DNA from 2 places in the Phyllobacterium sp. K27 genome. Region 1 is predicted to be linked to the other one. Evidence: riboswitches for the same ligand, from Rfam matches in the RefSeq annotation. Region 1 holds a riboswitch; the other holds the start of a gene.
What was found. Region 1 has a riboswitch for cobalamin ahead of ACYJL1_RS08690 (CbtB domain-containing protein). Riboswitches for the same ligand answer to the same signal wherever they lie in the genome.

Region 1 (5,494 bases):
ATCTGATCCTCGAACAGTTCTTCCAGTGGGCTTTCATGGTCAAGCGATTCATCCTGCTCACGCTGAGCATCTACCTTGTCATGATCATCGGCAAAACGGCCCTCCGACACGGCAGCCGCATCAATAACGGTGACAACACCATCAACGGTCACCTGTGTCTTGATCTCCGGCCAGTTGAAAGCAGCAACGAGTGGCTGTGGAAGAGCAAGGCCGGACGTCTCAATGACAATATGATCAAAGCGCTCAGGCCGATCCAGAAGCTTGGTCATGGTAGGGATGAAATCATCCGCCACGGTGCAACAGATGCAACCATTATTGAGCTCGATCATATCTTCATCACGGCACGCTTCGATACCGCAGCCTTTGAGCAAATTCCCGTCAACGCCAAGATCACCAAACTCATTGATGATGAGCGCAATACGCTTGCCATTGGCATTCTCGAGTAAATTACGGATCATCGTGGTCTTGCCCGAACCGAGGAAGCCTGTGATCACCGTTGCTGGAATCTTGTGACCCTGCATATTATTATCCCTTCATTTTGAGCGGCAATCCTGCCGCCACGAAATAAACATTCGACGCGATATTTGCCACGGCTTGATGCAACCGGCCTGCGTGATCGCGAAACTCACGCGCCATGCGGTTTTCCGGCACTATTCCGAGCCCGACCTCGTTGGAAACCAGTATTATGGCTCCCGGGAGTTGGCTTAACGTGTTTGCAAGGCGCTTCACTTCTGTGTCGATGTCGCGGTCAGCCATCATCAGATTGGTCAACCACAATGTAAGACAATCAACCAGAATTGCCTTATCGCCACCGGCTAGGCTTTCCAGCTTATCGGTAAGATCAATCGGCTCTTCAACCGTGGTCCACCGGGACCCGCGCCGCGCTTTATGATGTCCGATCCGTTCAGACATTTCATCATCCCAAGCTCTGCCAGTTGCCAGATAAATGGCATCCAACCCGGATGCCTCGACCAAGCCTTCAGCAAACGAAGATTTGCCGGAACGCGCGCCTCCGAGAATAAAGGTGACTTGGCGTTCCAGCATATGCATCAGGCGGGCTCAAGCTCCGACGAAGCATAGTTCTGGATTGCCCAGCCGAGTGCAGTCCCAAGCACGACCCAGAAAAAGAGATTGGTCGCAAGTGTTGAGACGGCAAATTCAGAAGCGAGCGTCGGAGGCACAGCCGATGTCAGATCCTCTGCTTCAGGTGCGCCATAAATATGGGGAGCGACGATCAATAGAACACCAAGAGTTTTCGCCCATATCTGCTCACGAAGGACAATCAGATAGACACCGCCTGCCGTCAGAACCACGGTTATCAGCCACCAAGCCTGTCGTGTAGCCAAATCGGCTGCAGGCATGGCGGGCAATTCAGGTGCAAGGCTGAATGCCGGTGCGAAATTGAAGATGAAGAATCCTGCGAGACCCCAATAAATTCCGTTCTGTAACGTAATACGGCGGCCAAGGAAAAGTGCGGCTGCACCGGTGATCAGCGCAAAACCTGCTCCGGCCACCAGATTGATCAACAGCGTGTTACCGAAGCGCCCGAACGGCAGCTCAGGTCCGGCCTCTTCCCCATGGTCGTGCGGAGCGACCGCGGCAGGCGCGGCGTCAGTTGTAGCCGCCGGGGCATCATGGGAGTGACCTTCACCACTCGCACTTTCATATTCTTCCGCGTGTAAAATGAGCGGTACATTTTTTACATACATGGCCGGCGTCAAAACAATTCCGGCAAAAAGTCCGGCTAAGATCGTAGCCAGCAGATATTTGACCAACATGGAATTTACTCCCAATTCCAAAAGCGAGGCACCGGGCACCTGAAAAGGTCCCGGACCAAACAAACCATCATTGTTTCAATGCTTAAGAGTCGACGGCTGAATCAGTGTTTCAGCTATCAAAGACTTAATGGCAAGGAAATCCATATGAATGGCGGGAGTCGTGCGCTGTATCATGCAGCGTTTCAGAATGTGAAAGACCGACGCCATAAATAATGAACACACCAAGCAGCAAAGATACAACCGCTGTGGTCAGACGCGATGCGAGCGGGAGAGAAATTGTATTCGAAGTACGAACAGCCGCCATAACAACCTCCGTGCAGGGCCAGAAGGGACAATCCCCCTCGGTTTTGGGCACTATTACCCTATGACTGGCAGGTCTCCTGGCTCGCGGGTCGCAAGATAAATGCCGCCTTCCCGGTTTCCCAGTGACTGCTGTCCGCTTTCGCATTCAGCATGGCATCTAACCTAACCGCTCTACAGTCGCGGGGTCGGCTGCGGTGGGATCGCCCTAATGGGTACGACCGTCGCATTCCCTTTTGATCCCTTGGCCTTTGGCCAATGCGGGAACCAATCATCTTTCGAACGTTATTCACCAAGCTGTCTAAAAGTCAAACGAATCTGCGACACCTTCACCGCTGCTAACGTCATCAGGCGGGTTTAAGAGCAAACAGTGCTTCAATATCCAGAACGGACTCCAATTGTGCAGCAATAGAGTCGAGTGCAGAATCCACCCCAGCATGATAATCTAGAGTGCCAGCGGATATCCCCATAGACTTTAAGAATGCCGCCCGAAATGCATCTGCACTGAAAAGACCATGCATATAGGTGCCGAACACTTTGCCATCCGCGGATATTGCGCCGTCCGCCACGCCATCAATATTCACGGCTGGACGGATGCAATCGGGGCCAGTCGTTCGACCGAGATGAATTTCATAGCCTTTCAAGGGCAAATCAAACTGCAATGAATGGGCCTGGACATTGCGTACGGTCTTTTCCGGCTCCATAACGGTATCGATATCGAGATAACCAAGTCCTTTGATTTCGGTGGTACTTCCTTCAATCCCTTGAGGGTCCGATACCGTTTTACCAAGCATCTGGAAGCCGCCGCAAATGCCAATAATATGACCACCTCTGCGCCTGTGCAGGTCGAGATCCTGGTCCCAACCATTTTCACGGAACTGCTGAAGGTCGCCAATCGTCGATTTGGAACCCGGAATAATGACCAAACCGGCATCTGCGGGTAGCCGCTCACCACTTCGAACCATGACCACCTCAACCTGTGGTTCGGCTATAAGTGGATCAAGATCGTCAAAGTTAGCAATGCGATCAAGCACGGGAACGGCAATCTTTAATGCGCGCTCACCGCCTTTGACGAGGCGTTCCAGTACGACCGAATCTTCGGCTGGCAGACGGGAAGCATCTTTCAACCATGGAACAACCCCGAAGGACGGCCAGCCCGTAAATTGCGTAATGGATTTCAAACCATCATCGAAAAGCGAAATGTCGCCTCGAAACTTGTTGATAAGATAACCGGCGATCATATTGCGATCTTCCGGTGAAAGAATTGCATGCGTTCCCACAATCGATGCGATCACCCCGCCCCGATCAATATCGCCCACAAGCACAACCGGCACGTTGGCTTTGATGGCAAAGCCCATATTGGCGATGTCTCCGGGCCTCAGATTGATTTCCGCGGGTGATCCGGCCCCTTCAATGATCACAATGTCAGCGCCGGCGCGAACAATATCCCATGATTCCATCACCGCATCCAGCAATCTGGCCTTGTACTGCTGATAATCCCTGCCCTTTGCCTGCCCCCAGATTCTACCCTGAACAATGATCTGACTGCCAGTTTCTGACTGAGGTTTCAGTAACACCGGGTTCATGTGAACAGAAGACGGCACGCCACAAGCCAGCGCTTGCAACCACTGTGCCCGCCCGATCTCGCCACCATCATCACTCACTGCGGCATTGTTTGACATATTTTGTGGCTTGAATGGCACAACCTTCAAGCCGCGATTGCGCGCAAGTCGGCACAATCCCGCTACGAGAACGGATTTGCCAACGTCTGAGCCTGTTCCTTGCAACATGATTGCGTGTGTCATGGGCTTTGAGTAGCGGATATGTCTTTCTCTTCCTAGCCCCATGCAAGCCGTTGCACGCTTGCGTGCATTCGATAGAGTGACATGCATGAATACTCGGGAGGAACTATAATGGACGCAGTCGTTGATACGGCGCCCAGCCAATTTGAACTCAATGAAGATCAGCTGGCAATTCAGGACATGGCACGCACTTTTGCGGCTGATCAGGTAGCGCCCAGAGCACTGGCTTGGGACCGCGACAAACACTTTCCGGCTGATGTGATCCGCGAGACGGGTCCTCTTGGCATGGGCGGTATTTATGTGCGCGAAGAGTTCGGCGGATCGGGTTTGAAGCGGCTTGATGCCGTATTGATATTTGAAGCCCTTGCGGCGGCATGCCCGGCATTTTCTGCTTTCATATCAATCCACAATATGTCGACATGGATGATTGATCTATTTGGAACAGATGCTCAACGGCGGGAATTTGTACCGAAGATGACGTCTATGGAGTGGTTAGGCAGTTATTGCCTGACGGAACCGAATTCGGGCTCTGACGCTGCAGCGCTGAAGACAACCGCTGTTCTGGATGGTGATCATTACGTTTTGAACGGTGCGAAGCAGTTCATATCCGGCGCCGGTGACAGCGATATCTACGTTACCATGGTGCGCACTGGTGAGGCCGGGCCGAAAGGCATTTCCGCGTTGATCATAGCCAAGGATGCTCCCGGCCTGTCATTTGGCGCAAATGAATTCAAGATGGGCTGGAATGCACAATCCACCCGCACAGTTATGTTTGATAATTGCCGGGTGCCCGTAGCAAACCGGCTTGGCGCGGAAGGTGATGGATTCAAAATTGCCATGGGAGGGCTCGATGGCGGGCGTCTGAATATCGCAGCATGCTCTCTGGGCGGCGCTCAATCCGCACTGGACAAAGCCATTGCCTACGCGTCAGAACGCAAAGCGTTCGGCAAGGCCATTAACCAGTTTCAGGCATTGCAATTCAAGCTTGCAGATATGGAGACAGACCTTTCCGCAGCACGCATGCTGCTCTACACCGCAGCATCAAAGCTTGATGCAAAGGCGCATGACGCATCCAAATGGTCCGCAATGGCCAAGCGCTTCGTAACCGACAAAGGCTTTGATATCGCCAATGACGCTCTTCAAATCCATGGCGGTTATGGTTATCTGCACGATTATGGCGTGGAAAAAATCGTTCGCGACCTACGTGTCCACCAGATATTGGAAGGTACGAACGAGATTATGCGGGTGATCATCGCGCGGCATATGATTAAACATTAAAGCAGAATATTCAGGGAGGAGTGCTGCGATGACGACAATCGCCTTTATAGGTCTGGGCCATATGGGTAATCCGATGGCCGCCAACCTGGTCAAAGCAGGGCACACTGTTCTGGGCTTTGACCTCTTGCCAGAGAATTTATCCATTGCGACAGCCAATGGTGTAACGGTCGTATCAAGCGCCGGGTCCGCCGTCGCAGAAGCAGATGTCGTCATCACCATGCTGCCGGCGGGGAAACATGTTCTCTCGGTCTACGAATCTGTGGCAAAAGAAGCAAAAAGTAATGCGCTTTTTATTGATTCATCGACAATTGACGTCGATTCTGCACGCAAGGCGCA
Region 2 (5,494 bases), 170 kb from region 1:
CACTTCGTTGCCCGCCTGGTGACAGCGAAGTAACGAATCTTTCCGGTGGCGAGCGCCGCCGTGTTGCATTGTGCCGCTTGCTCCTGTCGCAGCCTGACCTTCTCCTGCTCGACGAACCGACCAACCATTTGGACGCTGAAACGACTGCCTGGCTGGAAAAGCATCTGCGTGAATATAAAGGCTCCGTGCTGCTCATTACACATGATCGCTACTTCCTCGACAATGTAACGGGCTGGATTCTTGAGCTCGACCGTGGACGTGGCATTGCCTATGAAGGCAATTATTCTGCTTATCTTGGTGCCAAGTCCAAGCGCATGCTGCAAGAAGGCCGCGAAGACGATTCTCGTCAGAAAGCTCTGGAGCGCGAACGCGAGTGGATTTCCGCGAGCCCGAAAGCACGTCAGGCTAAGTCGAAGGCGCGTATCAAGGCCTATGATGCGCTGGTTGACGCCGCCAATGATCAGCGCCCCGGCGATGCGCAAATCCTCATACCGGCCGGTGAACGGCTCGGTCAGGTGGTTATTGAAGCCGAAAATCTCACCAAGTCCTTCGGTGACCGTATGCTAATCGAAAATCTGACTTTCAAGCTGCCACCCGGCGGTATTGTTGGCATTATTGGTCCGAACGGTGCGGGTAAAACCACTTTGTTCAAGATGATCACCGGTCAGGAAAAGCCGGATTCAGGCACTATTCGTGTCGGTGAGACAGTCAATCTCGGATATGTCGATCAGAGTCGCGATCACCTGAAAGCCGACAAGAATGTCTGGGAAGAGATTTCCGGCGGCACTGACATCATCAAACTTGGCAAGCACGAGATGAACTCCCGCGCTTATGTTTCGGCATTCAACTTCAAGGGTACAGACCAGCAGCAGAAAGTCGGAAATCTTTCCGGCGGTCAGCGCAATCGCGTGCACTTGGCCAAGATGCTGCAGTCCGGCGGCAATGTTCTGCTGCTCGACGAACCGACAAATGATCTGGACACGGAAACCTTGGCAGCCCTTGAGGATGCTTTGGAGAAATATGCAGGTTGCGCTGTGATCATCAGCCATGATCGCATGTTCCTTGATCGCCTTGCGACGCATATCCTCGCTTTTGAAGGCGACAGCCATGTCGAATGGTTTGAAGGCAATTTCGAAGACTACGAGAACGACAAAATCCGTCGTCTCGGCCCCGATAGTGTCAATCCCAAACGTCCAAGCTACAAGCCTCTGACCCGGTGATTGCAAGGGGGAGTCGAAAGGCTCCCCTTATTTTGGCTGACGCTATCGTCAGCCACAGCTGCCGATTCTAACCAGTGTTTTTTCTTGGAGCAAAACAATGACCGATCTGTTTGGCAAGCAAGACCAAATAGTTCCGTCTCGCAAAATCAGCGGGCGTGTAAACGGGCTCTTTGAAGCGCTGGGGCATGATTTTGTTACAACTTCGACAAGTTCGCTGGAACTAACTTTTGACGGTATTGTAGGTGATTTTCATGCCGGTCAGACACGTCGCTCCGGCGGACGCGAGCCTTGGTATCCGCGTGGCACCGAGATGCGCAATGAACGTCAGCTGTCCATTCTGAGTACTGATGAACTTGAGCAGATTGCAGCGGGTATGGGCCTGCCTGAGCTTAAAGCCGAATGGGTTGGCGGGAATATGGTGATAGCCGGTATCCCGTCTCTATCAATGTTGCCACCCAGATCGCTCATGTTTTTCGAGGGTGGTGTCACGTTGAAAGTTGATGGACAGAATGCGCCCTGTAAAATCGCAGGTCGCGCAATTGCAGCGAATGCCGGTACACCTGACGAGACCACCACCGCACTGGATTTTGTGCGGGTGTCCAAGCGCTCGCGGGGTCTTGTCGCCTGGGTTGAAAAGCCGGGCATCATACATGTCGGTGAAAAAGTTGACATTCGTATTCCCGAACAGTGGATTTACAGGCCCTGAGACTTGCGCGAGAAGTTTTTTCATGGCGAATAGGAAAACAGGTCCGGTGCCAGCAATTCAGACGATTGCGGAGAATCGGGAAGCCGGTGAAAATCCGGCACGTGCCCAACGCTGTAAAGGGGATGACCGCGCATTATGCCACTGTAATTGAAGAGTTGCAGGAAGGCGCACGGTTCAGTTGAACCTCAGTCAGAAGACCGGCCGGACCTTATAGCCCAAGCTGCGCGGACGGCAGTAAAGGTCTCAAGCGTTGTTAGGAGCAAACAATGCACGAAATTTTTGATGGTCCGGTTCCTGCCGCCGATTTTACTGACGATGAGCGTGCTGCGGTTTACAAAGCCATTTATAACCGACGAGACGTCCGCGATCAGTTTTTGCCAGAACCGATAGCTGATGATGTTTTGTTGCGCCTGCTTGATGCGGCCCATCATGCACCGTCGGTCGGCTTTATGCAGCCTTGGAATTTCATCACTATCCGAGATATGGCCCGCAAGAAGGAAGTGCACCGGGCCTTTAGCAAAGCCAATGAAGAAGCCACTGCTTTGTTTCAGGATGAACGCCAAGCGCTCTACGCCTCTCTCAAACTTGAGGGCATCCTTAGGGCGCCGATTAATTTATGCATCACCTGTGACCGGACACGTGGCGGCAAGGTCGTGCTCGGTCGTACCCACAACCGGCAGATGGATGTTTACAGTACCGTATGTGCGGTTCAAAACCTGTGGCTTGCTGCCCGTGCTGAAGGCATTGGAGTCGGCTGGGTGAGCATCTATCACGACAGCGATATGCGCCAAATATTAGGCATTCCGGATCATGTCGAGATCATCGCCTATCTGTGCCTGGGTTATGTCAGCGAGCTTTTCAATGCGCCAGAGTTGGAAAAAAAAGGCTGGCGTAAAAGAATCCAACTGCAGGATCTTATTTTTGAAGAAGGTTGGGGTCGGCTTAGCTCGAATCTTCCTCATCCGGATCCAGAAGACGTGTCGCCCGCCATTCCGTCAGTTTGCGATTGATCGCCTCAAGCACGAAGAAACGTGCCGACTCCTTGTCGTATCCCTCGTTACGAAGCGCATCATAATCCGTATGTTGATGCCGCACATGAGCAACCGCCGCTAACCATACGGCAATCGGGGGCGGCAGAGTTTTCATGTGTGGCGCGCCTGCGGCTGCGCGTATTGGTTCTGAATCTGAGTAAGGAACGGCGGGCAAAAGCAAGGTCAACGCCTTGTTGATTGAACGCTGACGGTTCGTTCCTGCGCTCATGATGTCCCCCTGATTTGATTCTACTACCTATTTCAGACGCGGCAGAAATTGTCGTCAATGGCAAAAAAGCCTTGCCAAAGCTCTCGTCATGACATAAACATATCTTTATATCTTTTGAGGATTGGTTATGGACCGGCACAATCTTAATCTCGACCTGATGGTTGATACATTGAAAGCGGCAGCTGAGCCTAGCCGCCTTCGTATTCTTGCTTTGCTGTCGCGTGGTGATCTTACCGTTTCTGATCTCACTTCCATCTTGGGCCAATCTCAACCACGCGTTTCACGACATCTGAAGTTGCTGTTTGAAGCAAGCCTTATCAATCGCTATCAGGAGGGTTCCTGGGCCTATTTCCGTTTGGCAGAATCATTAATCGTGGGAGATATTGCTCGTTCCCTGCTGGAGCGTCTGGATTGCTCTGATCCTTTGCTGGAGCGCGATCTTGAGCGTCTCTCGTCAGTGAAGCTTCAGCGTCGTGAGCGTGCAGCGGCCTATTTCAGCGCGAATGCTTCGAGCTGGGATGCTATCCGCTCCTTGCATGTTCCAGACGGCGCTGTCGAAGAAGCGCTTACAAAGATCGTAGGCACAAGGCCATTTCAGGCAATGCTTGATGTCGGTACTGGAACGGGACGTCTGCTTGAGCTCTTTGCCCCGCTTTACTTGCGCGGTGTTGGCATTGATATCAATCGCGACATGTTGACGATTGCCCGGTCAAACCTTGAGAGATCTGGCGTTGCCAATGCGCAAGTTCGTCAAGGTGACGTCTATTCCTTGCCGGTAGACAGAGAGTCGTTTGATTTGGTGACAATCCACCAAGTCTTGCATTTCCTTGATAATCCGGCTGAGGCTATTCGTGAAGCTGCGCGTGCCTTGCGTCCTTCCGGCCGAATGTTGATCGTCGATTTCGCTCCGCATGAGCTTGAATTTCTTCGCGACAGACATGCGCATTTGCGTCTCGGTTTTCATGACGGGCAGATAAAGGACTGGCTGACAGAAGCCGGACTGACGCTGGAGCAAAGCATGGAATTGCAGCCAAAAGACAAAGACAAGCTGACTGTTAAATTGTGGCTGGCACGCGACCCACGCCTGCTTATTGCCGATCCCGTTTCAACCTCCCGCGTTACGGAGAGTGTCTAATGAGTTTTTTCCGCCAATCCCGCCGTGCTGATCTTGGTAGCAATATCAGGGTTTCATTTGAGTTCTTTCCACCAAAGACCGAGGTGATGGAAGAGCGCCTTTGGGAAACTGTAACACGTCTGGCTCCACTCAACCCGGAATTTGTCTCTGTGACCTATGGGGCAGGTGGCTCTACCCGTGAACGCACAGCCCGTACAATCAAGCGTATCTTAACTGAAACCGATGTGAATGCAGCGGCACATTTGACCTGCGTCGATGCCACAAAGGAAGAGGTAGACACGGTAATCCGTGAGTTTGCAGCCATGGGCGTCAATCGCTTCGTTGCCTTGCGTGGTGATCCCGCAAGCGGCGTGGGTGCCCATTACAAGCCGACACCAGGCGGTTATGAAAACGGCGCTGACCTTGTTGCTGGATTAAAAGCTTTTGCAGACTTCGATATTTCAGTTTCTGCCTATCCGGAAAAGCATCCGGAAAGCCCGGATTTTGCCACCGATATCGATATGTTGAAGCGCAAGGTCGATAATGGCGCGACACGTGCCATCACGCAGTTCTTTTTTGAAAACGACCAATATGAGCGTTACGTCGAAAAGGTACGGCGCGCTGGCATCTACATCCCAATTTTGCCCGGCATACTTCCAATTCACAATTTCACCCAGGTAACCAACTTCTGCTCCAAAGCAGGCACGCACATACCTGCATGGCTGGCAGAGCGGTTTGATGGGCTGCAAAATGATGAGCAGACTCACGCGCTGGTGGCATCGGCTGTTGCTGCCGAGCAGGTGCTGGATCTGGTCGAGCGTGGAGTGCAGGATTTCCATTTCTATACAATGAACCGCGCCGATCTTGCCTTCGCAATCTGCCACTTGATCGGTATTCGTCCGGATGCGGGCGCACTTCAGTCCAATCTGGCTGGCGCTGCCGCTTGATAAAGTGAAACGGCCCGGTTGCTATAACCGGGCCGTTTCGTTTGTTTCACTTATCTAACGGTCAGAGACCATATCCGTAGCGCTCATATTTTATTTCAAGGTATCAGTCCTACGACCATTGCACCAATAAATGCGAACGCTGCACAGATCATAAGGACATTCATCGATCGAGTTAGTCCCATCGCTTGTCTCCTGCAGTTAACCTGCATAACATAGCGCAAATTCGCCACAGAAAAAGCCCAAATAT

Region 2: another riboswitch for cobalamin. It lies ahead of bluB (5,6-dimethylbenzimidazole synthase); the one in region 1 lies ahead of ACYJL1_RS08690 (CbtB domain-containing protein).

The regions. Positions count from the first base shown of each region.
Region 1 is NZ_CM139240.1:1,792,626-1,798,119, reverse strand. It holds gene cobW (cobalamin biosynthesis protein CobW) at 1-521, opposite strand, end outside; gene cobU (bifunctional adenosylcobinamide kinase/adenosylcobinamide-phosphate guanylyltransferase) at 526-1,044, opposite strand; gene ACYJL1_RS08695 (CbtA family protein) at 1,050-1,778, opposite strand; gene ACYJL1_RS08690 (CbtB domain-containing protein) at 1,903-2,082, opposite strand; cobalamin riboswitch at 2,132-2,365, opposite strand; gene ACYJL1_RS08685 (cobyric acid synthase) at 2,426-3,883, opposite strand; gene ACYJL1_RS08680 (isobutyryl-CoA dehydrogenase) at 3,992-5,158, shown strand; gene mmsB (3-hydroxyisobutyrate dehydrogenase) at 5,187-5,494, shown strand, end outside.
Region 2 is NZ_CM139240.1:1,619,073-1,624,566, forward strand. It holds gene ettA (energy-dependent translational throttle protein EttA) at 1-1,220, shown strand, start outside; gene ACYJL1_RS07835 (MOSC domain-containing protein) at 1,318-1,926, shown strand; cobalamin riboswitch at 1,954-2,146, shown strand; gene bluB (5,6-dimethylbenzimidazole synthase) at 2,193-2,936, shown strand; gene ACYJL1_RS07845 (DUF2293 domain-containing protein) at 2,869-3,186, opposite strand; gene ACYJL1_RS07850 (ArsR/SmtB family transcription factor) at 3,314-4,321, shown strand; gene metF (methylenetetrahydrofolate reductase [NAD(P)H]) at 4,321-5,247, shown strand.